Linked DNA regions of Diaphorobacter ruginosibacter. The protein of the gene in region 2 interacts with the protein of the main gene of each other region in a pairwise test. Links are inferred from orthologs where the notes say so. Each region holds a gene or a part of one and is shown on either strand. Other genes may lie near its edges.

Region 1 (14,895 bases), 2.9 Mb from region 2 along the record:
CCACCCACGCCATGCCCTCCGCGCCCATCTGCGTGTAGCCAAGCGTATCGCGGCCCATGGTCTGCGCCATCCAGGAGCACCCGATGCCTGCGTAGGCACGGCTGCCGTCGGGAATACGTGTCGAGGTGTTGTGCGGACAGCCCGCGCAGAAATAGAAACTGCGCGACATCACGTCCACCGACGCGACCTGCGGCCTGCGCTGTGCCAGTTGCTGCACAACCTCCTTGAGCGATGGATCCGCCGCCGCGAGACGCGATCCCACGACCTGCGCAATCATCGATGCATCGAGCGCAAGCTCGGTGCGCAGCAGCTTCGCGCCCTGCTCGTCACGCTTGCCAATCACGCGCGGCGCGTCGGCCTCGCCGTAGAGAATCTCCTTGATCTGGCCTTCGATGAGCCCGCGCTTTTCCTCGATCACGATCACCTGTTCAAGCCCCAGGGCGAATTCGCGCAGGCCGATGGGCTCCAGCGGCCAGACCATGCCCACCTTGTAGACGGCCAACCCGAGCTGCCGTGCGCGCGCTTCATCGATTCCCAGATCGGCCAGCGCCTGCCGCAGGTCGAGCCAGCTCTTGCCCGACGTGACAATGCCGGTGCGAGCGCCCTCGCGGCTACCGAATGCCACGCGGTCAATGCGGTTGGCGCGCGCGAAAGCACGCGCCGCATCGAGCTTGTAGTTGACCAGCCGGAACTCCTGCGCATGCGGCGTATCGGGCAGGCGGATGTTCAGGCCATCCTCCGGCGCGCCGTCCCAGTCAGGCATCGCGATGCGCAACTGGGCATCATCGATGCATACCGAGCCCGAGGCATCGGCCGTGTCCTTGATGCACTTCATGCCGACCCATGCCCCGCTGTAGCGTGACAAGGCCCAGCCGAGCAGGCCGTACGGAACGACTTCGGGCACACCCGCGGGCGAGAGAATCGGGATCTGTGCATCCATCAGCGCATATTCGCTCTGGTGGCACGTGGTCGATGACTCGCACGTATGGTCATCGCCCATCAGCACCAGCACACCGCCGTGCCTGGAGCTGCCCGCAAGGTTCCCGTGGCGAAACGCATCGCCGGAACGGTCCACCCCGGGCCCCTTGCCGTACCAGATCGAGAAGACCCCGTCAAACTTGCCATCGCCTCCGATCTCGGCCTGCTGGGTGCCCCAGACTGCCGTGGCAGCCAGATCCTCGTTGACGCCCGGAATGAACGTGATGTCGTGCTTCTCGAGGTGCTTGCGTGCCTTGACCAGCTGGTCGTCGAACGTGCCCAGCGGCGATCCACGGTATCCGGTGATGTAGCCCGCCGTGTTCAGCCCGGCCGCGCGGTCGCGGCGCTTCTGCACCATGGGCAGGCGCACCAGCGCCTGCACGCCCGTGAGGTAAGCCGTACCCTCGTCGGCCGTGTACTTGTCTTCCAGGTCGACGTTGCGCAATTGGCTCGTGACACTCAAATCACTCATGGCTGTTTGTCTCCCGCCGCGCAGGCCTCCGCGCGGCAATGCGTTGCTGTTCCGTGCAGGCTCCCTGACGCGCTTGCATTCTTCTTCAAGCCTGCCTCCATCAAAGTGTAGACACTTATGACGACATTAGTCAATAACATTACAAGACAGTTTGTGCGAAGATCCGGTACGTGACATGATCCCGGGAAATTGCGGGAATCTCGGGGTTCTCCGCAACTAGAATCGGCAGCCGTTCCATGAAGCGTTGCGGCGCGGATTTTCAGACGAACGGCCCGAGGGATCCGTCCGCAGGCAACCCCTCTCCAACAACGCCCACGCACCTATGGCAACCAAGAAGAAACCCAAAGCAGAACACGTACCGCAGACGCGGGATGAAAGCAGCGTGGAGCGGCTGTATGTGGAGTTGCGCGAGCGAGCGATGCGTTACGACTTTCGCCCCGGCGCGCGCATCAACGAACAGGCGCTGGGCCGCGAGTTCGGCATCAGCCGTCCGCCGCTGCGCGAGGCATTGAATCGCCTCGTGGCGGAAGGCTTCCTGGACTTCGTGATGAACAAGGGCTTCTTCCGCAAGGCCATCAGCGTGGAGGAACTGTTCAACCTCTACCAGGTGCGCATCGCGCTCGAGCGGCGCGCCGTCTATCTGGCGGTCACCCATGCCAGTGACGCCGAGATCGAGTCGCTGGCGGACTACTGGAAAGAGGTGATGGACAACAGCGCGAACATGTCCAGCGCCGAACATCTGCTCACCGACGAGGAGTTCCACCGCCGCCTCACCGCGCTGTCGCACAACCGCGAACTGTGCCAATTCCTCGAACAGGTCACACGGCGGATCCACGTGGCGCGCCACATCGATCTGGAGCAGTCCGACTGGAATGCGCGCGCATTCGACGCGCACGCCCGGCTTGTCGAGCTGATCCGCGCACGCAAGACGGCCGAGGCGCTGGAAGCCCTGTCCGAGCACATCGACCTGAGCCTGAAGCGGGCCGTGCAGATCACCAAGGAGATGGTGGCCAAGTTCTTCCTGCAGGACCAGGGCTGGGAGGCCTCTCAGCCCCCTACCCCAAGCACCGCACCCGCCCTGAAGATGAAGCCACCATCGCTCGCCAGGACGGAATGAGCATCGCGCTCACATACCGCGGCACGGCATTCTTCGACAGGCCGGACCGGGCGTTGTAAGATCTATTTTTTTCTTAAAGGAAAATTCATGACCATCAAACGCCTTCACACCAACACCCGCATGAGCCAGGCCGTCATCGCCAACGGCTTCGTGTTCCTCGCCGGCCAGGTTGCCACCGACACCGCCAAGGACGTCGCCGGCCAGACCCGGGAAATCCTCGACAAGATCGATGCACTGCTCGCCGAGTCCGGAACGGACAAGACCAAGATCGTGCAGGCCACGATCTGGCTGGCCGATCACACGACGTTCGAGCAGATGAATTCCGTGTGGGATGCATGGGTTCCAGCAGGCCACGCACCGGCGCGTGCCTGCGTGGAGTCGGCATTGGCGCGTCCTGCGTTCACCGTGGAAATCGGCGTGGTGGCGGTCGCCTGACCACTCCCGGCCTCCGCTCGACGCCCGCCTTCGGCAGTTGCCTTCCTTGAAGAGCATCGTGAGCCGGACGGCCCGGGTGTATCGATACTGGCGGACAATCAGTGCATGACGTCCGCCCTGCCTGTTCTCTATTCTTTCCGCCGCTGCCCCTACGCGATACGCGCCAGACTCGCACTCGCCTATAGCGGCTTCGCCTGCGAGCTTCGGGAAATCAAGCTGCGCGACAAGCCGCAGTCCCTGTTGCAGGTCTCGCCCAAGGCGACCGTTCCCGTTCTGGTGCTGGCCGATGGCCGCGTCATCGAGCAAAGCCTGGACATCATGCTGCACGCATTGCAGGGCCGTGACGCCGATGGTTGGCTGCAACCGACTGATGGTACGCAGCAGGCCATGCTTGCACTCATCGAGCGCAACGACCGGCATTTCAAGCCGGCGCTCGACCGCAGCAAGTACCCCGATCGCCATGGCAGCGATGAAGTCGCGGAAGCCGCGCGGATCGCAGACGAGTGGCTGGGCTCCCTCGACGAACAGCTCGCGGCCACGGGCTATCTCCTGGGTGTCAACCCGGGCCTGGCCGACATGGCCCTGCGTCCTTTCGTGCGCCAGTTCGCGCACATCGACAAGGACGCCTGGGCCCGCAAGCCATGGCCACACTTGCAGGCCTGGCTGCAACGCTGGATGGACTCGGCGCTGTACGCCGAGGTGATGGAGACCTACCCGGTATGGGTTCCCGGAACCACCGGGCCAACGGTATTCGATGGCTCGGCTCAGTCCACGCGCCCTGCGGTCTAATGCTGTGACAAGACGGCCGCGTGCCGTCACGCCTCCCACCGTTAATGCCTAGGAAGCCTTGCCGCTCCGGTACCAGTCGGCCACCACGCGGCCCACATCCGCCAGCACGGCATCGCGGCCGTCGGAGTCGACCTTCATCGCTCCGGTCAGGAATGCGCTCACCAGCATCGGCGCCGCATCCTTCCCCGCCCAGACCACACTGACCTCATTGGCCGTGCCGTTATCGCCGGAGCCGGTCTTGCCTCCCACCGTCCATTCTCCGGGCATGCCTGCACGCAGGCGTTTGTCGCCGGTACGGCTGGCAAGCAGCCAGTCCTGGAGCTGCTTTTGGCTTTCGGGTGCCAACTCACCCTTGGCATCCGTCAGCAGCGAAAGCGTGGTGCGTGCCATGGCACGCGGCGTGGTGGTGTCGCGCGGATCGCCGATGATCGCGGTGTTCAGGTCGGGTTCGATGCGATCGAGCCGCGTCTTCATATCGCCGCTCATGCGCAGCCAGCGGGTCAGGCCCGCCGGACCGCCCTGGAGGTTGAGCAGCAGGTTGGCAGCGGTGTTGTCGCTTGCCACCACGGCGGCTTCGCAGAGTTCGCGCACCGTCATGCCCTGGGCGTCCGCGAATTTTTCGGTGACGGGTGAATAGGGCACCAGGTCGCGCTTCTCGTAGAGCAGCGCCTGTTCCAGCGGAAACTCGCCCAACTGGGACAGGTGCAGGATGCGGGCCGCCAGCAGCAGCTTGAACGTGCTGCACATGGGAAAAGCCTCGTCCTCGCGACGGCTCAACGTGCGCTCGCTGCCCAGTATCTGCACCGACAGGCCGAGGCGGCCACCGCTTCGCGCCTCCAGTTCGGCAAGCCGCTGCTCGAAGGAGTGGCCCTTCGCCTTCGCGTCGCCATCCCCGAGGCCCGTGAACTGCTTCACCGTACCGCAACCGGTCAGCGAAACACCTGCGGCGCCCAGCAGGCCCAGCGACAGCCACTGGCGCCGCTGCATGTTCATGTCGTTCATTCTTCGGTCCCGCCAACACATAGCCCCCGCACATGCCGGGGAGCCTTGATTCGACTCATCGAACAAGCTTCAACGCCTGCCGCCGCGCACCAGCGCCACGAGCAGTGCGATGGCGATGATCGCAAAGCACACGAAGGACCAGTTGGCGATGGAGCCGCCCAGGAAAGTCCAGTCGATGGCGGTGCAGTCACCCGATCCACGGAAGATCATCGGAATGGAGCGGCTGATCGGATAGTTCTCGATCATCCCGTAGAAGTCGCGACCGCAGGTGGCGAACTCCGGCGGGTACCACTGAAGAAAGCTCTGGCGTGCGGCCACGAAGGCTCCGAAGCCGGCCATCAGCAGTGCCAGGAAGCTCCAGGTCTTCCACCAGCCGGGGCCGGAGCGCATCGCACCGATGCCGGCGAAGACGGCCACGAGAATGAGCGCATAGCGCTGCACGATGCACATCGGGCATGGCTCGAGCCCCACGACGTGCTGCAGATACATGCCGAATGCCAGCATGGCGATACATGCCAGGCTGATGAGCCCGAGAACCTGACGCGGAGCCCGCGAAATCCAGTTGAAAACCACTTTTTGTCCTTTGGAAACCGGCCTTCCGTGGCCAGCTTCCGGCTTGTCGCGGGAAAGTGGCCTCAGATACCGGCAGCTTGGTCCAGGAAAACCTTGGCGTGGCGTGGTGTCACCACCAGCATCTCGCCCTCGCGCAGCCCCTGGTCACGAAACTGCTGCGCCGGAATCTGCGCTTCGATGATCGATTCCGAGGTCGTATTGTCCGCCGATTGGTTATCGGATTCCGGGATAAGTTCCAACCGCGCAATCGGTCCGACGACAATCGCCCGCGACAATTGTGCAACGATACCGCGCGGGCGGCCCTGCGCATCGAGCGCCTGGCCTGGCGAGTAACGCTCCACGTCCAGGTCGTGCGGGCGCACGAAGGCAAAGGCCTTGGCCTCGTTCGCATTGGCGGCATCGACACTGTCGAGCTGCATGCCGTCGTCCAGGTACACGCGGCCGTCGCTTGCGCGGCCCTTGAACAGGTTCACGTCGCCCAGGAAGCCATAGACGAACGGGCTGGCGGGATTGTCCCAGACCTGCTGCGGCGTGCCCTCCTGCTCGATCTTGCCCTTGTTGATGACCACCACGCGGTCGGCCACCTCGAGCGCCTCCTCCTGATCGTGCGTGACGAAGATCGAGGTGACGTGCAACTCGTCATGCAGTCGGCGCAGCCAGCGGCGCAGCTCCTTGCGCACCTTGGCATCCAGCGCACCGAACGGCTCGTCAAGCAGCAGCACCTTGGGCTCCACCGCCAGCGCGCGCGCAAGGGCGATACGCTGGCGCTGGCCGCCAGAGAGCTGGGAAGGATAGCGGTCGGCGATCCAGTCGAGCTGCACCAGCTTGAGCAGGTTCATCACCTTCTCCTTGATCTGGGCCTCGCTCGGGCGTTCCTTGCGCGGCTTCACGCGCAGGCCGAAGGCGACGTTGTCGAAGACCGTCATGTGCCGGAACAGCGCATAGTGCTGGAACACGAAGCCCACGTTGCGATCACGCACGTGCACATCGGTTGTGTCCTCGCCGCTGAAGGAGATGGTGCCGACATCGGCCGTCTCCAGGCCCGCGATGATGCGCAGCAGCGTGGTCTTGCCGCAGCCCGAGGGACCAAGCAAGGCGATGAGCTCGCCGGACTTGATGTCGAGGTTGACGTCGCGCAATGCCTGGAAATCGCCGAACTGCTTGCTGACGTTGCGAATTTCGATGCTCATTCTGTAATCCTTCCTGTTCCCTCCCGCGCCTCGGCGCGAGAGGAAGTCAATTCATCAGCCGGCCGTCGTGGGGCGTTCCGGCGGCATCGCGGCGGCGGCTTCCATCTGCTTTTCCGCCTGCCACTCGGCCACCGACTTGATCACCAGCGTCACCAGTGCCAGCAGGGCCAGCAGCGAGGCAGCGGCAAATGCGGCCACCGATTGGTACTCGTTGTAGAGAATTTCCACGTGCAGCGGAATCGTGTTGGTCTGACCCCGGATGTGGCCCGAGACCACCGACACGGCGCCGAATTCGCCCATCGCCCGGGCGTTGCAGAGGATCACGCCGTACAGCAGGCCCCACTTGATGTTGGGCAGCGTCACGTGCCAGAAAGTCTGCCAGCCACTCGCGCCCAGCACGATCGCGGCCTGCTCTTCGTCATTTCCCTGCGACTGCATCAGCGGAATCAGCTCGCGGGCGATGAACGGAAAGGTCACGAAGATCGTGGCGAGCACGATGCCCGGCACGGCGAAGATGATCTTGATGTCGTGCGCGGCGAGCCAGGGGCCCAGCCAGCCCTGCGCACCGAACACCAGCACGTACATCAGGCCGACCACCACGGGTGAAATCGAGAAAGGCAGGTCGATCAGCGTGATCAGGAACGCCTTGCCCTTGAAGTCGAACTTGGCAATGCACCAGGCCGCGGCCACGCCGAACACCAGGTTCAACGGTACGGCAATCACCGCGGTGATCAGCGTGAGCTTGATCGCGGACCAGGCATCGGGTTCGCGCAGGCCGGCCAGGTAGGCATCCACGCCCTTGCGCAGCGCCTCGGTGAACACCGCGGCGAGCGGCAGCACGAGGAACAGCAGCAGGAACACCAACATGGTGCCGATCAGGATCCAGCGCACGGCACGCGGCTCGGTCGTCGTGAGCTTCTCGGGCTTGCCGCCCTTCTTCGGTGCGGTCAGGCGGTAGGCCACCAGAACCAGCGCGAGCATCGCGCCAATGACCGTCAGCAGGAAATAATGCGATTCGTTCACAGCGGTGCCCCCTGACGCTTGCGCTGCCAAGCCTGCAGGCCGTTGATGACCAGCAGCATGATGAAGGAGAAGAACAGCATGGTCACGGCCACGGCGGTCGCGCCCCGGTAGTCGTATTGCTCGAGCTTGCCGATGATGATGAGCGGCGTGATCTCCGAGACCATGGGCATGTTGCCCGCGATGAAGATGACGGAGCCATACTCACCGATCGCGCGGGCGAAGGCCATCGCAAAGCCCGTGAGCAGCGCGGGCGTGATGCCCGGCAGGATCACCTTGTAGAAGATCTGCCAGCGCGTTGCACCCAGGCTGGTCGCTGCCTCCTCGAGTTCCTTTTCGGAATCCTCGAGCACCGGCTGCACCGTGCGCACCACGAACGGCAGCCCGATGAAGATCAGCGCGATCACCACGCCATTGGGATTGAACGCCAGCTGGATGCCGAGCGGCTCGAGGTACTGCCCCACCCAGCCATTGCCAGCGAGCAGCGCGGTGAGCGAAATGCCGGCCACGGCGGTGGGCAGCGCAAATGGCAGATCGACCAGCGCATCCACGATCTTCTTGCCGGGAAACTGATAGCGCACCAGCACCCATGCCACGAGCAGGCCGAACACCAGGTTCACACAGGCCGCGATGAACGAGGCGCCGAACGTGAGCCGGTAGGACGCCAGCACGCGCGGGGCGGCCACGGCCTCCCAGAACTCTGGCCAGGTCATCTGGAAGGTTCTGAACAGCAGCGCGGCCAAGGGAATCAGCACGATGATGCTCAGGTAGAAAAGCGTGTAGCCCAGCGTGAGCCCGAACCCGGGCAGCACACGTTTGGGCCCGCGCGGGGTGGCGGTTCCCCCGGGCGATGCGTTCAGCGCCGCAGCAGTCATAAATCGGTGTCTTCTTGGTGTGAAATGGGAGCGCGGCCCAGGGTAATGGTCAATGTTCGATGCGCGCGGCCCGAGCCAGCGGAGCACGCACATGAGCCGCCCCGTGGCACCCGTGTGCCACCGCTGGCTCAGGGAAGTGGCGCGCGGTGACCCGGGATGCCGCCAGGCTTACTTGCCGGGCGTGTACAGCTTGTCGAACTGGCCGCCGTCATTGAAGTGCACCTTCTGCGCCTCGCCCAGCGAGCCGAAGTACTTCGCCACGGTGAACTGCTTGATCGGCTTGAACACGTCGGCATGCTTCTTCAGCACCGCTTCCGAGCGCGGGCGCAGAGCGTGCTTTGCGGCGATCTCCTGGGCCTCGTCCGAGTACAGATAGTTCAGGTACTCGGTCGCCAGTTCGCGCGTGCCCTTCTTCGCAACGGTGCGGTCGACCACGGCCACGGGGTTTTCGGCCACGATGCTCACCGACGGATGGATCGCATCGACCTTGCCCTTGCCGAATTCACGTTCCACGGAAACAACTTCCGACTCGAAGGTGATCAGCGCATCGCCGATGTTGCGTTGCAGGAAGATGCTGGTCGCATCGCGGCCGCCCTTGCCCAGCACAGGCACGTTCTTGAACAGCTTGCCCACGAATTCCGCGGCCTGTGCGTCGGTGCCGCCCTTCTCGCGGACATAGCCCCATGCAGCCAGATAGGCGTAGCGGCCGTTGCCGCCGGTCTTCGGGTTGACCACGACGACCTTCACGTCGGGGCGGATCAGGTCTTCCCAATCCTTGATGTTCTTGGGATTGCCATTGCGCACCAGGAACAGCATGGTCGAGGTGGTGGGCGACGCGTCGTTCGGGAACTTCTTCGCCCAGTCCTTCGCGACCACGCCGTTGCCCGCCAGGAAATCGATGTCGGTGGTGGTGTTGAAGGTCACCACGTCGGCTTCCAGGCCGTCATTCACGGCGCGAGCCTGGGCGCTGGAGCCGCCGTGCGCCTGGTCCACCTTCACGTCCTTGCCGGTGGTCTTCTTGTAGTGAGCAATGAAGGCCTGGTTGTAGTCCTTATAGAACTCTCGCGCCACGTCGTAGGAGACGTTGAGCAGCGTATTGGACGACTGGGCGGAAACGGCACTGCCGGCCACCACGGCGACGGCGGCAATCAGGGTCTTGAGTGAGCGGGTCGAAATCATTATGTCTACGTCTCGGTGTTTCTAAAGGTGAACACATTGTGGAGACACATACTTAAAACTCAAACGAATATATTTTTGTTAATTTATCGAAATTTGGAATATAGAAGGATTGGCGGGCCCTGCAGGGCGATAGAGGCTCAGAGCCGACTGCGCTGGGGTATGGTCTCTCCGAGAAAGTCCAGGAAGCTGCGTACCGCAGGCAGCAGGCCGCGGCGGGATGGAAACACCGCATGCACGATGCCGCCGCGCTGGGTCCACCCTGGCAGCAACTCGACCAGGCGACCGTCCTGCAGCTCCTTGTGGCACAGATAGTCGGGCAGCCAGCAGAACCCCGTGCCGCCAATCGCGGCGAACTTGACCATCTGAAGATCGTCGACCACGTAGCGCGGCTTCAGTTGCACCACGGCCTCCTCGCCCTCATCGTTGAAGAGCTGCAGTGTGGTGCGACCTTCGTCGATCGAAATGGACAGACTGTCCAGGCGCTCCAGATCCTGCGGCACGCGAGGCGTTCCCTGCCGGATCAGGAGCTCGGGGCTTGCCACCAGCCTGACGCGCCCTTCCCCGAGGCGCTTGACCACCATGCTGCCGCTTTCCTCGAGCGAATTGCGAACGCGCAGGGCCACGTCGATACCCTCCTCGACCAGGTTGATCGGCCGGTTGAGCACGCGCATCTCCAGCCGGACCTCCGGGCAGCGCGCCATGTAGGTCGGTATGAGTTCGCCGAGCACCGTCTGCGCCAGGGTGACCGGACAGGTCACGCGCACGGTGCCGCGCGGCACTGTCTGCACCTGCGCAACGGCATCGGCCGCTGCCTGGGCCTCGTCTCGCATGGACTGGCAGTGGCGCAGATAGGTCTCGCCCACTTCCGTCAGCGAGAGCTTGCGCGTGGTGCGCTGGAGCAGCCGCACACCGAGCTGCGCCTCCAGTTCGGTGATCCGGCGCGACAGCCGGGACTTCGGAATACCCAGCGCCTTGCTCGCGGCAGTGAAGCCGCCATGCTCCACGATTTCGGCAAAGTACAGCATGTCATTGAGGTCTTGCATGGTGGTCCATCCGGTTAATTAGTTCGATATTCGGGACAATCAATCGCAATTTTGCCATCTAATCAAAAGATCGTTCCGCCATCACAATTCATTCCATCGAGCAGCACAGAAGTGCAGCTCTCCACCCCAGACCTCATTTCAACCGGACATTGACCATGCAACTGCTTCACATCGACTCCTCCATCACCGGCGAACACTCCGTTTCGCGCCAGCTCACCCGTCAGATCGTGGACGCCTGGGTGGCCCGCAACCCTGGCACCCAGGTAGCCCGCCTCGACCTGCTGACCGATGCTCCCGCGCACTTCACGGCTGACGCATTGGCGCCCCGCACCGGCCAGACAGACGGCCTGAGCGAAGCCCAGTTGCGCGAGAACGCTGTTTCGGAACGCCTGGTGAGCCAGTTCCTGGCATCCGACGTGATCGTGGTCGGTGCTCCGTTCTACAACTTCACCATTCCCACGCAGCTCAAGGCCTGGCTCGACCGCCTCGCCCAGCCCGGCCGCACCTTCCGCTACACCGCATCCGGCCCTGAAGGCCTGGCCAAGGGCAAGACGGTGATCGTCGCCTCGACCCGCGGCGGCTTCTACTCCACCAGCGAGCAGGGCCAGGCCATGGAACACCAGGAAAGCTACCTGAAGGTGATGTTCGGCTTCTTCGGCATCACCGACGTGCGCTTCGTGCGCGCCGAAGGCATCGGCATGGGCCCAGAAGCCAAGGCTGCAGGGCTGGCCAGCGCGGTCAAGGACATCGAAGGCGCCGTGCAGGCAAGCAGCGCCAACGAGGAACAGGCCGAGCTCGCCGAAGCAGCCTGACACCCTACGCGCAGCGCCGTATAGAAATGACAAAGGCCGGAGCAATCCGGCCTTTGTCGTTGCATGGGGCATCGCCACGTCAGGGCATCAACGGCCCCGCGTTCTGAAATCCTTGCTGGAATCACCTTCGGCCTTCCGTGCTCCGCCCTCCGCCTGCTCCTCCTCTGCCGCCCGCGCCGCGCGCAGCTTGTCCTTCTTGCTCATGCGCTTGCCCTTCACACCGCCGTTGTTGCCATCCTCATGGGGTTGGCGCTCGGGTGCCGACTCGGTCACGGGATACTGCGGCAGCGTCTGCAGCTGCACGTCGAGCGCGTTGCGCTTGGCAATCAGCCGCCAGTGCGCCTCGGTGGCAGGCGTGACGAAGCTGATCGCCACGCCGCTCAGGCCCGCACGACCCGTGCGGCCGATGCGGTGGGTGTAATCGGTGGGTGAGCGCGGCAGGTCATAGTTCACGACCAGCGGCAGCGCATCGACGTGGATGCCGCGCGCGGCCAGATCGGTGGTGATCAGCACCTGCCACTGGCTGTTCTGGAACTGTTCCAGCACCAGCCGGCGCGCGCCCTGGCTCAGGTCGCCGTGAAATGCCGTGGCATTGATGTTGCGGTCATACAGCTTGTTGGCCACATGCTCCGCGCTGTAGCGGCTTGCAACGAACACCAGCATGCGCTGGCCGGGGTATTGCTTGACCAGTTCATGCAGCAAGGCTGTGCGCTTGTCGGTATCGAGAAGATAGGCGCGCTGCTCGATGGTCGCGTCCTCCTGGTGCGTGTCGGCGATTTCCACACGTGCATGGTCGGGACGCAGCAGGTTCGCCGCGAGCGACTGAACCGCGGGCGGGAAAGTCGCCGACAGCAGCAGCGTCTGGCGCCCGGCAGTTGCGGGAATCAAAGCGAGCACCCTGTCGAGTTCCTCGGCAAAGCCCTGGTCCATGAGCCGGTCGGCCTCGTCCAGCACCAGTGTGCGCAGGCTCGTGAACCGTAGCCGGCTGTGCTCCACCACATCGAGCAGCCGCCCCGGCGTGGCGATCACCACGTCGGCGCCACCACGCAGCGCCATCAGTTGCGGGTTGATCGATACGCCGCCCGTGAGCACGGCCACCTTGGGTCGCCTGCCGAGCGACACGCCGACCTCGTAGATCAGTTCCGCCACCTGCGCCGCCAGCTCGCGCGTGGGCACGAGGATGAGTACCTGGGTCTCCTTGGCACCGCCGCGCTGTGCCGCTGCATCGCCGAGCATCCACGCCTGCAGCAGCGGCAGCACATAGGCCGCCGTCTTGCCCGAGCCGGTGGGCGCCGATGCCAGCAGGTCGCGCCCCTGCAGCACCACAGGAATGGCCTGTTGCTGGATGGCGGTAGGCGCTATCAGGCCACGGGATTGTGCGGCCTGGGCCAGCGATGGGGCGAGGCCGGATGCTAGGAAGGACATGTACAGGAACGGGCGGCGTGTACCGCCCCGGGGAAGAGATCAACCCGCTATTGTCGGGCTTTCGCGGCCCGCGCGTGCAACCTCCAGGAAGAGAGCCCCCGGGGAGCTCAGACCCAGGCCAGCGCCAGCGGCATCAGCACGGCCGTCGCGATCGCGTTCAGGCCCATGGCCAGCGCCGCAAAGCTGCCCGACGTGGGATTGACCTGCAGCTCGCGCGCCATGCCGATGGCATGCGCGGTAAGGCCGATGGCGAATCCGCGCGCCGCAGGATCGGTCACCTTCAGCAGGCGCAGCAGCGGGTGCGATATCACGGTTCCGAACACCCCCGTGATCACCACCGCCACGGCCGCCAATGCAGGCAGGCCGCCGAAGCGCTCGGACATGGGCATGGCGATCGGCATGGTGGCCGACTTGGGCATCAGCGACATCAGGGTCTGCCAGCTTCCGCCCAGAGCCCATGCGATGGCGATGGCGGACGCCATCGCGACCACCGAGCCGATCAACAGCGCGATCAGCAGCGGCTTCCAGATGCGCTTGAGCCGCTCGAGCTGGCCATACAGCGGGATCGCGATCGCCACCGTTGCTGGCCCCACCCACCAGTTCAACGGCTTGGTGGCGGGGGCGTAGACGGCATACGGCGTCTGGCTGATCCACAGCACAGCCATGACCATGAGCGATGTGGTTGCGACCGGCACGAATACCGGATTGCCCTTCATGCGCCGGCTCAATCGCAGCGCCAGCCAATACGCCAGGCAGGTCACCGCAATCCAGAGCGCGGCGGCCAGCGCGAACGAAGCCCAGCTTGAGAACGGCGCAGGAACGGCCATCAGGTCGGCCGCGATCATGCCTGCTCTCCCGCATGCGGCGCAGCCGTCCTGAGCAGACGCTGCAGCACGATCCCCGTCACGGCCAGGGTGATCAGCGCACCAGCCACACATGCCACCAGGAACGGCAACCACTCTTCACGCACGCGTGCCATGTTGTCGATCAGTCCGACAACGGCGGGCGCCAGCAGCAGCATCATGTTGCGCAACAAGCCGCCGCTCACCTTGCCGAGAGCCTGAGGTACGCGCCCCAGCACGACGAGTGCCACGGTGAGCAGCACCAATCCGATCAGTGCTCCGGGCAAGGGAATGCCGAGGCTTCGGACAAGCCACTCCCCCAGCAACTGGCAGAGCACGAGAACCAATAGGGAAACGATCAGGGCAGGCACGGGACTTGTCTTCTTTGTTGGATGAAAGGGAAAGGGAGCGGCGCCGGGCAGCGGCGGCTGGAAAAGGCCCGGGACGAGGCGGCAGCATAGCGAAGCTCGCAATTCGGCGCAGATCAGTGCGATATCGCGGGATGACGATGACTCTCGCCACTTCCTCGGCGAGGCAAAAAGACATTTTGACCGACGTTGCCAGAAATTAAATGATAGATACCCACCTGATAAAAGCACTCACCCGAACACCCCCAAAACACCGGCATCTCCGCGCAAATCACATGCATTTTGACGACGAAATCAACGACGTTAAAGCACGCATTTCGGGGCAACTAAATTCAGCAAGGCATCGTTTCCAGATGAGTTAAACGAAATTGCGAGCCATAGAATGAAAAATATCAACACACCGCGCAGCTTCCGACAGACGGAATCACTGTACGTTCGCCCCGAGCCGATTTCGCAACCCTCATCATGCCGACCGCAACAACCGCCACGACGCCGACCGTTCACATACAGCATGTGTCGCTGCTGCGCGGGCGCCATCGCGTCTTCGAGGACCTGACTCTTGCCCTGACAGAACGCCGCATCGGCCTGGTCGGTGACAACGGTGCGGGCAAGACCAGCCTCCTGCGTCTGCTGTGCGGACTCGAAACACCACAGACAGGAACCGTGCAGATCCATGGAGTCGATCTGCACCACGCCTCGCGCGAACGGGCCGCGCTGGTCGGCCTGATGTTCCAGAACCCGGACGAGCAGATCATCCACCCCGTGGTCGATGAGG
Region 2 (14,368 bases):
GGTCACGCAGAGCACCACGGCCCCGAGAATCACGAAGCTCACGCCCGGGTTGCTGGCGATGAAGCTCAGCGCATAGTGCGGGCTCAGGCCGCGCAGCACCGTCGGGTGCTGTGAAATGTTCCAAATGCCCAGGACCGCGATGCTTGCGAACCAGATCAGCATGATCGGCCCGAAGAACTTGCCGATGCCGCCGGTGCCGTGCTTCTGGAACCAGAACAGCAGGATCAGCACCACCAGCGTGAGCGGCACGACGCCCTTCGTGAAGTGCGGCGAGACGATCTCCAGACCCTCGACCGCCGACAGCACGGAGATTGCCGGCGTGATGACCCCGTCGCCATAGAACAGGCAGGTGCCGAAGATGCCGATCATCATCAGCACCGACCGCAGTCGTGGCTTGTCCTTCACCGCCTGCGACGCCAGCGCCAGCATGGCGATCAGGCCGCCTTCGCCGTTGTTGTCGGCACGCAGCACCAGCACCACGTACTTGAGCGAGACGATCAGCGTCAGCGTCCAGAACAGGATGGACAGGATGCCGTAGACGTTGTCATGGGTGAACGGCACGTATCCCGAGCCGAAGACCTCCTTCAACGTGTACAGGACACTGGTGCCGATGTCACCATAGACGACACCGATCGCGCCCAGTGTGAGCGATGTGAGGGAGGATTTGGCGTTTTGCACGGGAATCTGGCTGTTTGCCGTAGTGTTGGCGCGAGCGCCTCAAAAGCGGGTCAAAAGCCGATCAAAAGTAGGTCAATGGTCGCTATTTTGCTCTGCCCTTGATTGGACGCAAGCAATGAATGAATGTCGGGGGTCCACCGCACAGCCCACTTGACATTCATCCACGCTTCACACGATTTCCAGCGATATCAGTCGTAGACCTCGGCATTCGGGTCGGTCGCCTCGAGTTCATAGCTGGATGCCAGCATGGCCAGGCGTGCGATCACGCCGTACATGTAGAACCGGTTGGGAGCGCTGGCTCCGGGACGCGCACCCGGCTGCGGCAGGTGCGTGCTGTGCTCGAACGCCAGCGGCACGAAGCTTGCGCCCGGCGCGTTCAGGTTCTCGTCCGTTCCACGCTCGGCATGCATGCGGTAGAAGCCGCCGACCACATAGCGATCCATCATGTAGACCACCGGTTCGGCCACGGCTTCGTGCACGCGCTCGCGGGTGAGCACGCCTTCCTGGACGATCACGTCGTGCACGACCTGGCCATCCTTGATGACGGCCATCTTGTTGCGCGTCTTGCGGTTCAGGTCCTCGAGCTCCTTGGCATCGCGCACCGTCATGATGCCCATGCCATAGGTGCCGTTGTCGGCCTTCACCACCACCCACGGCTTCTCGTTGATGCCATATTCCTTGTACTTGCGGCGCACCTTGGTGAGCGTGGCGTCCACGGCGGTCTGCAACGCATCGAGGCCGATGCCTTCGTTGAAATCGACGCCTTCCACCTTGGTGAACAACGGATTGATCAGCCACGGGTCGATGCCCAGCATCTTGCCGAATCGCTTGGAGACCTCTTCATAGCTCTGGAAGTGGCGGCTCTTGCGGCGCACGCTCCAGCCCGCATGCAGGGGCGGCAGCAGGTACTGCTCATAGAGCTCCTCCAGGATGCCCGGCGGGCCCGCGGAGAGGTCGTTGTTCAGCAGGATGGTGCAGGGGTCGAAGTTCTTCAATCCCAATCGGCGCTTGGTGCGGATCACCGGCTCGAGCGTGATGGACTCGCCGTGAGGCAGCGTCACCGTCGTCGCCTTCTTGATCTCCGGGCTGATCGAGCCCACGCGCACATTCAGTCCGGCCATGTTGAAGATGCGCTGCAGCTGCATCACGTTGGCCAGATAGAAGGTGTTGCGCGAATGATTCTCGGGAATGATCAGCAGGTTGCGCGCCTCGGGGCAGATCTTCTCGATCGCGGCCATGGCCGCCTGCACCGCCAGCGGCAGCATCTGGTCCGTCAGGTTGTTCCAGCCGCCCGGATACAGGTTGGTGTCGACCGGTGCAAGCTTGAAACCGGCATTCCGGATGTCCACGGAGGAATAGAAGGGCGGCGTGTGCTCCATCCATTCCAGGCGGAACCAGCGCTCGATCGCCGGCATCGAATCCAGAATGCGTTGTTCCAGTTCGTTGATTGGCCCGGTCAGGGCGGTAATGAGATGGGGAACCATCAATGTCCTCGCAAAAGACTTCAGGCGGGTTGGCGAAACATTTTAGGCGACTCGTTTATTCAAGCTCAATGAGAACAGGCGCCGGTCGCGACACATGCATCACGGACGGCCTCTGCACGCCGTGGCTAGCGCCGCCAGAAAGTCGGTGTCAGCAGCGCGATGAAGCTCAGGATCTCCAGGCGCCCGAGCAGCATGCCCAGGGTGCAGACCCACAGCTGGAAATCGGTGAGCACCGCGTAGTTCGAGCTCGGGCCCAGCCGTCCCATTGCCGACCCCGAGCAGTGCACGCTCGCCAGCACGGCGGAAAAGGCCGTCAGCGGATCGAGGTCGGTCAGCAGCAGCGCCATGCTCAGCAGGATCACCGTGGCGCCGTACATCAGCATGAAGGCCAGCACCGAGAAGATCATGTGGTTGTCCACCACCGCCTGCCCCAGCCGCACCGGCTGCACTGCCGCCGGGTGGATGATGCGGGTCATCTCGCGCTTGGCCTGCTTCAGCAGGATCAGCATCCGCGCCATCTTGATGCCGCCACCCGTCGAGCCGGCGCCGGTCGCCACGCCCGACAGCATCAGCATGAACACCGGCACGAACACGGGCCAGCCCAGGTAGTCGGCGGTCGTGTAGCCGGTGGTGGTGGCCACGGAGATCAGCTGGAACATGCCCATCCGCAGGGCGTCGGACGGCTCGTACACGCCCTTGGACCAGAGCAGCAGCGCGACCAGCAGGCCACCGCCGATCAGCGTGGCCATCGTCGCCCGCATCTCGATGTCGCGCCAGAAGCCGCGCCAGTTGCCCTTGCGCAACGCAATGAAGTACAGCGCGAAGTTGCAGCTGGCCGCCATCATGAAGAAGATGGCGATGCATTCCATCAGCGGCGACTTGAAGTACGCGAAGCTCGCATCGTGAGGCGTCAGCCCCCCCAGGCTCACGGTTGTGAACATGTGCATGATCGCGTCCTCCGGCGTCATGCCCGCCCACCAGTAGCCCAGCGCGCAGAACAGCGAGAACAGCACGTACACGCCCCACAGCCCCTTGGCGGTCTCCGTCATGCGCGGGGTGAGCTTGGTGTCCTTGACGGGGCCCGCGGCCTCCGCCTTGAACAGCTGGCTCGCTCCCACGCCGAGCAGCGGCAGCACGGCCACCGCCAGGATCAGAATGCCCATGCCGCCGATCCACTGCATGAAGGTGCGCCACATGTTGATCGACAGCGGCAGCTGATCGAGGTTGGACATGACCGTCGAGCCCGTCGTGGTCAGCCCCGACACCGCTTCGAAATAGGCGTGTGTGAACGACATGGGCTGGTGGATCTGCCAGGACACCAGCAGCAGCGGCACCGCGGCGAACAGCGGCAGCACGACCCACACCATCGACACCAGCAGCACGCCGTGGCGCGGCAGGAGTTCACGCTGGTACTTGCGCGTGCCGAACCACAGCACGGCGGACACCAGAAAGGTCAGCAGCATCGAGATCACGTAGCTCTGCCAGAGCCCGTCGTCGGCATACAGCGAGGCCGACAGCGGCACGAGCAGCGCGCCGGCGAACATCGCCAGCAGGGCGCAGAGCAATCGCAGGACGGGCAGGATGTCGGACATGGTGGTCGGATGGGTGGCGGGCGTTTCGGCAGTGCCTGCGGGTCAGAAGTAGGTGGCACTCACGCGGAAGAGCTTTTCCACGTCCTTGACCAGGCGCTTGTTGGGCAGGAAGAACACCACATGGTCGTTGCTTTCGATCACCGTGTGGCTGCGCGGAACGATCACCTGCACCTCCCGCTGCTTCGGCTCGCTGCCCTCCTCCTGTGGTTCCGTCGGATCGGGAAGCCCGCGCACGATCAGCCCCATCGTGACCTCGGGCGGGAGGTGGATGTCGCTGATCTTGCGCCCCACCACGCGAGAGCTCTTGGCATCGCCGCGCGCAACGATCTCCAGCGCCTCGGCCACGCCGCGGCGCAGGCTGTGCACCGCCTGCACGTCGCCCTGCCGCACATAGGCCAGCAGCTCACCGAGCATGGCCTGCGCCGGGGACAGCGCGATGTCGATCTGCGTGCCGTGCATCAGGTCCGCGTAGCTGCGCCGGTTGATGAGCGCCAGCACCCGGCTCGCTCCCATGCGCTTGGCGAGCAGGCTCGCCATGATGTTGTCCTCATCGTCCCCGGTGATGGCCAGGAAAAGGTCGACGTCCTCGATGCTTTCGTTGCCGAGCAATTCCTCATCGGTCGCGTCGCCCTGCAGGACCAGCACATCCGACGGCAGCTCGGACGCGAGCGCCACGCAGCGCTCGGGACTCATCTCGATGATCTTGATGTGATGGCTGCCCTGCCGGGTCAGCTGCCGCGCCAGTCGCAGCGCCACGCGCCCGCCGCCGGCCATCATGATGCGGCGCACCGGCCGGGCATTCTGCCCGCTCGGGCGGTGAAAGGACGACAGCACCTCGGAGATCTGCTCGCGCCCGGACAGCACGAACACTTCGTCCCCCGGCTCCACCATGGTCGAGCCGTCGCAGGAGATGAAGCGGTCGGGCTCCTCCGCGAACCGACGGTAGATGCCCACGATGCGCATGGCCACGTCGGGTGCCATCAGCCGCAGCGCTCCGATGCGATGCCCCACCATCGGAGCGCCGCCGCGCGCGCGCACGGACACCAGGCATGCGCGCCCACCGGCGAATTCGCGCACCTGCATGGCCTCCGGGAACTCGATCAGCTTGCCGATGTAGCGCGTGAGCGACTCCTCAGGGCAGATGATCCGGTCGACGCCGAAGCCGTCCTTGCCCAGCAGCTTGTCGCTCTTGTCCAGGCCCGACGATCGCACGCGCGCCACGAGCTTGGGAACGTTGAACATCACCTGCGCCACCTTGCAGCAGACCAGGTTGGTCTCATCCTGCGCGGCACAGGCGATCAAGAGATCGGTGTCGTTGGCGCCCGCCTCGGCAAGCACCCGGGGATCGATGCCGTTGCCCACCACGCCGCGCAGGTCATAGCGCGACTCGAGCTCGCGCAGGCGTGCCGGATCCTGGTCGATGACCGTGATGTCGTTGCGCTCGGAAACCAGGCTGTCCGCCACGCTCGCGCCGACCCGGCCCGCTCCCAGAATGATGATTTTCATGAGCTCAGCTGCGGATTTCGCCTTCGCCCAGCACCACCCATTTGAGCGAGGTCAGGCCCTCGATGCCCACCGGCCCGCGCGCATGGAACTTGTCCGTGCTGATGCCGATCTCCGCACCCAGGCCGTACTCGAAGCCGTCGGCAAAGCGCGTGCTGGCATTCACCATCACACTGGCCGAGTCCACTTCGCGCAGGAAGGTCTGTGCATGCATGTGGTTGGTGGTGATGATGGCGTCCGTGTGATGGCTCGAATACTTGTTGATGTGGGCGATCGCCTCGTCCACGCCCTCCACGATCTTCACGCTGATGATCGGGGCCAGGTATTCCTCGCTCCAGTCGGCCTCGGTGGCCAGCGCCAGCGTGGCTCCGGCCACCGGCTTGAGGATGTCCAGCACTTCGGGCGTGCCGCGCATCTCCACGCCCTTGGCGGCAAAGACGGCGCCGATCCTTGGCAGGAATTCCGCCGCGACGCCGCGCGCCACCAGCAGGCTTTCGCTGGCATTGCAGGGGCTGTACTTCTGTGTCTTGGCGTTTTCGGTCACCCTCACCGCCATGGCGATGTCACAGGGGTCGTCCACATAGGTGTGGCAGTTGCCATCCAGGTGCTTGATGACCGGCACGCGCGCGTCGCGGCTGATGCGCTCGATCAAACCCTTGCCGCCGCGTGGAATGATCACGTCCACATAGTCGGGCATGGCGATGATCTGGCCCACCACTTCGCGGTCGGTGGTCTGCACCAGCTGCACGCCGTGCTCGGGCAGGCCCGCTTCAGCCAGCGCCCTTGAGACCAGCAGCGCCAGCGCCTTGTTGGAATCGATGGCTTCCGAGCCGCCGCGCAGGATGCAGGCATTGCCGCTCTTGATCGACAGGCTCGCGGCCTCGATGGTCACGTTCGGGCGGCTCTCGTAGATCATGCCGAACACGCCGATCGGCACGCGCATCTGTCCCACGCGGATGCCGCTGGGCTGCTGCTTCATGCCTAGGATCTCGCCGATGATGTCCGGCATCGCCGCCAGTTGCTCGCAGCCCTCGGCGCAGGTCTCCAGCACCTTGGGGGTCAGCTTGAGCCGGTCGACCATGGGCTCGGGCAGGCCCGCGGCGCGCGCGCGCTCGAGGTCGCGGGCGTTGTCGACCTGCAGCGCGTCCACGCTTTCGCGCAGCAGACGGGCCAAGGCCTTGAGCGCTTTGTTTTTAATAGCAGCTGGAGCCTTGGCCATCAGCGCAGAGGCTGCCTTGGCCTGTACTCCGAGAGCGTGGGAATATTCAGCGATGTTGAGCGCGTTCATAGCCATGATTCTCTCCGAAACCGTCCGGCCCGCGTGCACATGGGCCTGTTCCGGTTACGCTTGTTGGCTTTTCCACCCCGCAACCGCCATGTCCGACACCGCACACTACGAACTCCAGAGCCTTCGCGAACGTCTCCAGCAACTGGCCGACGGCAGCCTCAGTCCGCATGGCTTCAGCGACAGCGCCCGCTCGCTGGAGGCTCTGCTGGCGGCCCTGCCCGCCCGCTACGCGGAGGTGCTGTTCGGACTGCTCGATCGGCTCGAGTCGGGCGCCCTGTTCACCGAGGAGAGCTGCTCGTTCAGCCTGAAGGACCTGACCGACAACCTGCGGCTCTGGGCCGACAAGGCCGAGGCGCAGTTGCAGCGCTCATGACGCGCCCGCAACCGGCGGCCGTGGCATAGGCGGCAGCGGCGGCAGCAGCAGCGCGGCCTTCACACCCGTCGGCCCGCCGCCCTGCGCGCTCCGCGCTCCCTCCGCCCGGTTACACACGCTGAGCTGCGCGCCCAGCGCCAGCGCCAGGTCGCGGCAGATGGCCAAACCCAGGCCCGCGCCCTTGCCGCCACCGGTGACGAAGGGCTCGAACAGCCGCTGCGCCACGTTGGCGGCCAGCCCCGGGCCGCTGTCCCAGACCTCGAGTTCGCACCCCTTCCCTTCCAGGCTCCGCAACCGCATGCCCAGCTCCGAGCCTGCCGGCGCGTGCTGGATGGCATTGGTCAGCAGGTTCTTGAGGATTTCCTCCACCATCCACCGCTCGCCCGTCCAGAGCAGCGGAGCCTCGGGGGCATCGAGTGAGAAATCCAGCTGCTGGCGCGCCAGCAGCGGCGAGAGCTCCACCGCCACGTCCTGCATCAAGCCGCGCAGCTCGACCTGTTCGCGCGATGGATCCGGGTCATGCCGGTCGCCCTGGGCACGATTCCACATCAGCAGCTGATGCACCACGCGGCTGGTCCGCCCGGTGGTGTCGGCAATGTGGCCCAGGGCCTCGTGCGCCGGCACATCGCCCTTGAGGCCGGATTCCGCATGCAGCTGCAGCACGGCCAGCGGCGTGCGCAGCTGGTGGGAGGCATCGGCAATGAAGCGCTGCTGCCGCTGCCGGGAGCCATCGACGCGCGCGAGCAGCCCGTTGAACGCGCACAGCAGCGGCCCGACCTCCTCCGGCGTCGATGCGGCGGACAGCGGCTTGAGGTCATCCGGACTGCGCTGGTCGACCGAGCGCGCCAGCACCCGCAGGGGCCGCAGCGCCACGGTGGCGACGACCCACATCGCCACCAGCAGGAGCAAGAGCAGCGCCACCTGCCGGGCCAGCGTGTTCCAGAGAATCGCGCGCCCGATCGCATAGCGGTACGAGACGTACTCACCCACCTGCACCACCACGTAGCGCATGCCCTCCGCGGACTCCACGGGCTGCCACAGCGCCACGAAACGCGCGGGCTCTCCGTCGGGCATCTGGCGGTCATAGAACTGCAGCCGCGAGGCATAGGCCGTGTTCACCGGAGGCAGGCCGGTGTAAGCGGGCAGCGCCGCATCGCCTGCAAGAAAATCGCCATTGAGAAAGTTCACGCGATACAGCAGCGGGCTGCGCCCCGGCTGCTCGCGCAGGTCGGAGCGCACATCGGTGGAGTACAGCTCCAGCGCCGAATGGGGCAGCGTCACCTGGAGCTCGCCGCGCTCGAGCCGGATCATGTCTCCCAGCGCATGGGAGGCCGTCACCAGCAGCCGGTCATAGGCCGTCTGCGTGGTCTGCAGCGCGGTGCGATAGCTCAGCCAGGCGTCGATCAGCACGAATACCAGCAATGGCACCGCCATCCAGATGAGCAGCCTGCGGCGCAGCGAGAACGCCCGCGACGCCGCGGCATCAGGGCTGCGGCGCGCGGCCACCGGCACTGTCCTGGCTTTGCTGGATCAGGTAGCCCACGCCGCGCAGCGTCGTGATCTGCACGTCGGTGTCCAGCAGCTTCTTGCGAAGACGGTGCGCCACCACTTCCACCGCATCGGACTGCGGGGCCTGCCCCGATGGAAACACCAGCGCCATCAACCGCTCCTTCGTCACCGCATGGCCCGGACGCTCCATCAGCGCCGCCAGCAGAGCCGATTCGCGCGGCGTGAGTTCGAGCGCCCGTCCGTCCACGTAGGCCACATGCGACGCGCGCTCCACCCTCAGGCTGCCGCAGCGCATCTCGCCCGCGTTGCCCCCTGCGCGGCGGCACAACGCACGCAGGCGGGCCTCGAGTTCGTCCAGGTCGAAGGGTTTGGCCAGATAGTCGTCCGCACCCGCATTCAGGCCCGCCACGCGGTCGCCCACCGCGCCGCGCGCCGTCACCACCAGCACCGGCACCTCATTGCCCCGGGCCCGCACCTTCGAGACCAGTTGCAGGCCGTCCATGACCGGCAGCCCGAGGTCGAGCATGACCACGTCGTACTGCCCCGCCCCCAGGTGCACGAGCGCCTGCACGCCATCGGTGCAATGCTCGACATGGATGCCGCGCCGCGTGAGCACGCGCGAGAGCGCGGCGCTCAGGTCCAGGTCATCCTCGACCAGAAGCACCTTCATGGCAAAGCCACCTTCATGGAGCCCCATGCATCCGTGCGTATTGCTGCATCGCAGCAATCGCCATGCGCCTCGGCAAACGCCCGTGTAACGAAATTTTTTCCCATATTGAAAGCTACTTGAAAGCCAAGCGCAAGCCAGTCGAAAGCCAGCCGGCGACCGCGCGGATTGTGCTCCCTATAGTCCGAGCATCCCATCATTCAACCAACCCATTCCACAAGGATAAGAGATGGCCTTGAACCTCACCGCACGCGCCGCCCTCCTGGGCGTGGCGCTCGCCGCATCCGGCGCTGCATTCGCCGACGAAGCATGCTCCCACCGCGGCGACCTCGACGCGCAGTTCTGCGACGCCAACAAGGACCTCGTGGCCGACACGCCCACCGACCCGAAGAAGCTCAAGGACCCCAGCACGCTGGTGTTTGCCTTCACGCCGGTGGAAGACCCCTCCGTCTACGAAAAGCTGTTCCGCCCGTTCATGGGCCACCTGTCGCAATGCGTGGGCAAGAAGGTCGTATTCTTCCCCGTGCAGTCGAACGCCGCGCAGATCGAGGCCATGCGCTCGGGCCGCCTGCACATCGCCGCATTCTCGCCCGGTCCGGTGAACTTTGCCGTGAACCTCTCGGGCGCCGTGCCGTTCGCCATCCGTGGCAACGACCAGGGCCCCGTCGGCATGCACCTGAAGATGATCGTGCAGAAGGGCAGCAGCTACCAGAAGCTCGACGACCTGAAGGGCAAGCGCATCGCCCACACCTCGCCGTCGTCGAACTCCGGCAACCTCGCGCCGCGCGCGCTGTTCCCCAAGCTCGGCATCACCCCCGACAAGGACTACAAGGTCGTCTACTCGGGCAAGCATGACCAGTCCATCCTCGGCGTGAAGACCGGCGACTACGACGCCGCCCCGGTGGCCAGCGACGTGCTCGAGCACATGACCGAGCGCGGCGTGGTCGGCAAGGACGACTTCCGGGTGCTCTACACCAGCGAAATGTTCCCCACCGATGCCTACGCGTTCGCCTACAACCTGAAGCCCGAACTACAGGAAAAGATCAAGGGCTGCTTCTTCAACTACAAGGTTCCCGCCGAAATGGCCAAGGGACTGGGCGGCGATCGCTTCCTGCCGATCACCTACAAGAAGGATTGGGAGCTGGTGCGCACCGTGGCCCAGGCCTCCGGCGAATCGTTCACGCGTGAAGCTTTCGACAAGGCCGCTCAGAAGAAATAACGGCTGATTGAACCACGCGGGCGGATGTTGCCGGGCAGCATCCGCCCGCGTTGTCATTTGAAGGGGGCCGCCTTGGGGCGACCTCCTTGCAATCCGCTCCGAAGAACACGATACAAGCACTTGAAGGCACCCTGCCCATGAGCAATCAAGCCCCATCCACCACCATCGACGCCGCCATCGAGATCCGCAGCCTGGTGAAGGAATACCGCGCGGGCCAGCCGATCCTCAAATCGATCGACCTCGCCCTCCCGGCGTCCGGCCTGACCTGCGTGATCGGCCCCTCCGGCACCGGCAAATCGACCATGCTGCGCTGCATCAACCGCCTCGTCGATCCCACTTCGGGCGAGATCTGGGTGAACATCGAGGGCCGGCGCACCGACATGGCGAAACTCAGCGGCCGTGAACTGCGCCGCGCGCGTCGCCACATCGGCATGGTGTTCCAGGAATACAACCTCGTCGACCGGCTGAGCGTGATGGAAAACGTGCTCACGGGCCGCCTCGGCTATCTCTCCGCATGGCGCGCATGGCGGCGCAAGTTCGACGCACAGGACTTCATCCATGCGCAGCAGCTGCTCGACGAGGTGGGCCTCGGCGACTTCGCCTCGCGCCGTGCCGATGCCCTGAGCGGCGGCCAGCGCCAGCGCGTCGGCATCGCCCGCGCGCTCATGCAGCGCCCCGCCGTCCTGCTGGCCGACGAACCCACCTCCTCGCTCGACCCCAAGACCTCCATCGAGATCATCCAGCTGCTACGCGAGCAGGGCATCCAGCGCAAGATCCCGGTGATGGTCAACATCCACGACGTGGAGCTGGCGCGCAACTTCGCGGACCGCATCGTCGGCATGACCGGCGGCCATGTCGTCTACGACGGCGCGCCCGCCGGCCTGACCGAGGAGCACCTCACACAGATCTACGGAGGCAAGGCATGGCTGGAATGACGGACAGGCACGCCACCGCGACCGCATCGGCAAGCCCGGCACAGCGCAAGCCGTTCAGCATGGGCTGGCAGCAGCGCACCGTCCTGCTCGCGCTGCTGGCCTACTGCGCCTGGGCGCTGGCCAGCATGGGGGTGAACAGCGAGCGCCTTGCGAACGGCTGGTCGGCGGCGGCAAAGTTCATCGGCATGATGTTTCCGCCGCAGATGGGCAAGATGGACGAGCTCTGGCAAGGCCTCAAGGAAACCATGCAGATCGCCGTGCTCTCCACCGCCGTGGGCATCGTGCTGAGCCTGCCCGTGGGCCTGATGTCCGCCTCGAACATGTCGCCGGCTCCGCTGCGGGCATTCGGCCGCGGGCTCATCGCCGTGTGCCGTGCGCTGCATCCCGTGATCAGCGCCATCCTGTTCGTGAAGGCCGTCGGCTTCGGACCGCTCGCCGGCATCCTGGCGCTGGTCGTGGCCACCGTCGGCTTCGTCGGCAAGCTGTTCGCCGATGCGATCGAGGAGATCTCGCCCAAGCCGATCGAGGCGATCAAGGCCACCGGCGCCTCGTTCATGAACGTGGTGCTGTTCGGCGTGCTGCCGCAGGTGATCAGCCGCTTCGTGGGCTTCGCCACCTACCAGCTCGACTCCAACCTGCGCAACTCCACCATGGTCGGCATCGTCGGCGCGGGCGGCATCGGCGGCGTGCTGTTCGCCGCTTTCCTGCGCTATGAATACAACTTCGTGTGCACGATCCTGGCCGCGGTGATCGCGATCATCGTGGCCGGGGAACTCATCGTGAACGCCGTGCGAAAGGCCCTCCATGTCTGAAGCAGCGCCGACACTCCACCCCGCCGCACCCGCGAAGTGGGAACGCTTCACCTTCGGCCAGCGCATGCTCCGCTATGTGCTGTGGATCTTCTGCGTATGGGCCATCGTGCAATCGGTGCGCTACATCGAGGTGATTCCCGAGTTCCTCTATGACGCGCCCGAGCAGATGGGCGACATGCTCGGCCGCATGTGGCCGATCGACTGGGCCTACTTCCAGCCTGACGTGCTGCAGGGCCTGACCGAAACGCTGCACATGGCCACGCTCGGCACCGTGCTGTCGCTGTTCCTCGCGCTGCCGCTCGGCGTGATGGTCGCGCCCAACGTCACGAAGAGCAGGACGCTGAACTTCATCGCGCGCGTTCTGCTGGTGGCCAGCCGCTCGGTGAACTCGCTGGTCTGGGCCATGCTGTTCGTCGCCATCTTCGGCCCCGGGCCGCTCGCCGGCATGTTCGCGATCGCGCTGCGCTCCGTGGGCTTCGTCGGCAAGCTGATCGGCGAGGCGCTGGAACAGACGCCCAAGGGCTCCATCGAGGCGCTGCAGGCCACGGGCGCAGGCAAGTTCGCGCAGCTCTGGTACGGCTACTGGCCGCAGATCAAGCCCGCGTTCTGGTCGGTGGCGCTGCTGCGCTGGGACATCAACGTGCGCGAGTCCGGCGTGCTCGGCCTCGTGGGCGCGGGCGGCATCGGCGTCGTGCTCAACACCTGCATCGACCTGTTCCAGTGGGACCGCGTGGCGCTCGTGCTGTTCACCGTGCTGGTGGTGGTCGCGGTGGCGGAAATCATCGTGCTGCAGATCCGCAAGCGCGTGCTGTAAGACAGGCGGGCCGCCCCACCTCGCATCCGCACAAACCCCGAAATGGAAGAGCCCGGGCCTCGCCTATAGTGAATTCCGTCCACTCAGCACATGCCGCGCTCCGGCCCCCCGGACGCGGCATTTCTGTTGGTGGCGTGTCCTGAACAATATTCACACCAGCAAGAAAGAAGGGCGTCTTCCATCATGCGCAGCAACCCGTTCACCAGGATCCCCGGATTCACTTCGTTCACGGCATTGGCCCTGCTGACCGCCACCAGCTTCGTCCATGCCGAGGTCTATCCGCGCGAAAGCATGATCAAGGCCGAAAAGAAGGAGGCAGCAGGAGGCAAGGGTGTGCTGCACGGGGAATATGCGTTCACGCGCGACATGCCGAAGAAGGACGAGGCGATCAAGGAGATCAGCTGGCTCACGCTGAAGCCGGGCGACTCCATCGGCTACCACAAGCACACGACGAACGAAGACACGTACATCATCATCTCGGGCACCGGCATCTTCAAGGACAAGGATGGCAAGGACGTGCCCGTGAAGGCCGGTGACGTGACCATCGTGCGCAAGGGCGAATCGCACGGGCTCACCGCCACGGGAGTCGAGCCGCTGGTGTTTGTCGATGTGATTGCCGAGCAGTAACCGCCGCCTGCCGGCTGCGCCACGACCAGGCCCCGCTTCGTTCCGCCGTCAGCGCGCCCCGCAGGTCTTGCACAGCTGCAGCCCCAGGCGCTGCAGTGCCAGCCAGCCGTTCTGCGGCCAGTCGGGTTGCTTCAGGCCCTTGACGATGCCGTCCACCGTGTGCGCCGACTGCAGCAGCCGCGCCAGCGCGGCATCTCCCACGTTCGGCAGGATGCGCTCGAACAGGCGCTCCTTCGGCCCCCAGATGCGGTTTTCGCGCAGCGCCATGGGCAGGGGCTTGCCGGCATTCATCGCGTCTTTCACGCGCTTCAGCGAGCGGATGTCCTCGGCCAGCGCCCAGTGCACCAGCACCTCGGCCTCGCCTTCGGCCTGCAGGCCGTCCATCATGCGCTGCATGCGGGCGACGTTGCCGGAGAGCACGGCCTCGGAGAGCTTGAAGACGTCGTAGCGCGCGACGTTGAGCACGGCCTGCTCCACCTGTGACCAGGTGAGCTCGCCCTGCGGATACAGCAGCGCGAGCTTCTGGATTTCCTGGTGCGCGGCAAGCAGGTTGCCCTCCACGCGATCGGCAAAGAAGGCCAACGTGCGCTGGCCCTCCTCGCCTGCGACCACGCGCTGGCCCTGGCTGGCCAGGCGCTGCGCGATCCACTGCGGCAGCGCACCGCGCTCGACCGGATCGATCTGGATGCTGATGCCCGCGGACTCCAGCGCACTGAACCATGCACCGGTCTTCGTGGCCTTGTCCAGACGCGGCAGCATCACGATGGTGAGCGTGCCTTCGTTGCCTGCAGACTCCTGCGCGATCTGTTGCAGCGCTGCGCCGCCGTCCTTGCCGGGCTTGCCGGAGGAAACACGGATTTCGATGAT

Evidence for each region.
Region 1: the proteins of H9K76_RS22185 (region 2) and H9K76_RS09180 interact in binary tests that used the Escherichia coli proteins (3 or more experiments, as listed by UniProt). The link is inferred for Diaphorobacter ruginosibacter from one-to-one orthologs.

The regions. Positions count from the first base shown.
Region 1 is NZ_CP060714.1:1,997,491-2,012,385, reverse strand. Bases 4,493-7,451 are described here. They hold H9K76_RS09180 (sulfate/molybdate ABC transporter ATP-binding protein), read right to left. Parts: upstream 6,557-7,451; coding sequence 5,429-6,556; downstream 4,493-5,428. Other genes in these bases: cysW (sulfate ABC transporter permease subunit CysW), read right to left, coding at 6,611-7,451; H9K76_RS09185 (disulfide bond formation protein B), read right to left, coding at 4,863-5,366; bla (class A beta-lactamase), read right to left, coding at 4,493-4,793. Also shown: H9K76_RS09210 (indolepyruvate ferredoxin oxidoreductase family protein), read right to left, coding at 1-1,450; H9K76_RS09205 (GntR family transcriptional regulator), read left to right, coding at 1,773-2,567; H9K76_RS09200 (RidA family protein), read left to right, coding at 2,655-3,002; H9K76_RS09195 (glutathione S-transferase), read left to right, coding at 3,108-3,791; more of bla, read right to left, coding at 3,840-4,492; more of cysW, read right to left, coding at 7,452-7,537; sulfate ABC transporter permease subunit CysT, read right to left, coding at 7,576-8,451; H9K76_RS09165 (sulfate ABC transporter substrate-binding protein), read right to left, coding at 8,620-9,630; H9K76_RS09160 (LysR family transcriptional regulator), read right to left, coding at 9,768-10,673; H9K76_RS09155 (FMN-dependent NADH-azoreductase), read left to right, coding at 10,829-11,485; H9K76_RS09150 (DEAD/DEAH box helicase), read right to left, coding at 11,573-12,910; H9K76_RS09145 (LrgB family protein), read right to left, coding at 13,018-13,755; H9K76_RS09140 (CidA/LrgA family protein), read right to left, coding at 13,752-14,123; H9K76_RS09135 (energy-coupling factor ABC transporter ATP-binding protein), read left to right, coding at 14,586-14,895. UniProt on the Escherichia coli protein: Part of the ABC transporter complex CysAWTP involved in sulfate/thiosulfate import. Responsible for energy coupling to the transport system.
Region 2 is NZ_CP060714.1:4,918,639-4,933,006, reverse strand. Bases 4,406-7,250 are described here. They hold H9K76_RS22185 (glutamate-5-semialdehyde dehydrogenase), read right to left. Parts: upstream 6,546-7,250; coding sequence 5,265-6,545; downstream 4,406-5,264. Other genes in these bases: H9K76_RS22175 (sensor histidine kinase), read right to left, coding at 6,913-7,250; H9K76_RS22180 (hypothetical protein), read left to right, coding at 6,634-6,918; trkA (Trk system potassium transporter TrkA), read right to left, coding at 4,406-5,260. Also shown: H9K76_RS22205 (potassium transporter Kup), read right to left, coding at 1-678; gshA (glutamate--cysteine ligase), read right to left, coding at 867-2,162; H9K76_RS22195 (TrkH family potassium uptake protein), read right to left, coding at 2,288-3,754; more of trkA, read right to left, coding at 3,797-4,405; more of H9K76_RS22175, read right to left, coding at 7,251-8,424; H9K76_RS22170 (response regulator transcription factor), read right to left, coding at 8,402-9,097; phnD (phosphate/phosphite/phosphonate ABC transporter substrate-binding protein), read left to right, coding at 9,324-10,313; phnC (phosphonate ABC transporter ATP-binding protein), read left to right, coding at 10,478-11,248; phosphonate ABC transporter, permease protein PhnE, read left to right, coding at 11,236-12,060; phosphonate ABC transporter, permease protein PhnE, read left to right, coding at 12,053-12,874; H9K76_RS22145 (cupin domain-containing protein), read left to right, coding at 13,058-13,501; holA (DNA polymerase III subunit delta), read right to left, coding at 13,550-14,368. UniProt on the Escherichia coli protein: Catalyzes the NADPH-dependent reduction of L-glutamate 5-phosphate into L-glutamate 5-semialdehyde and phosphate. The product spontaneously undergoes cyclization to form 1-pyrroline-5-carboxylate.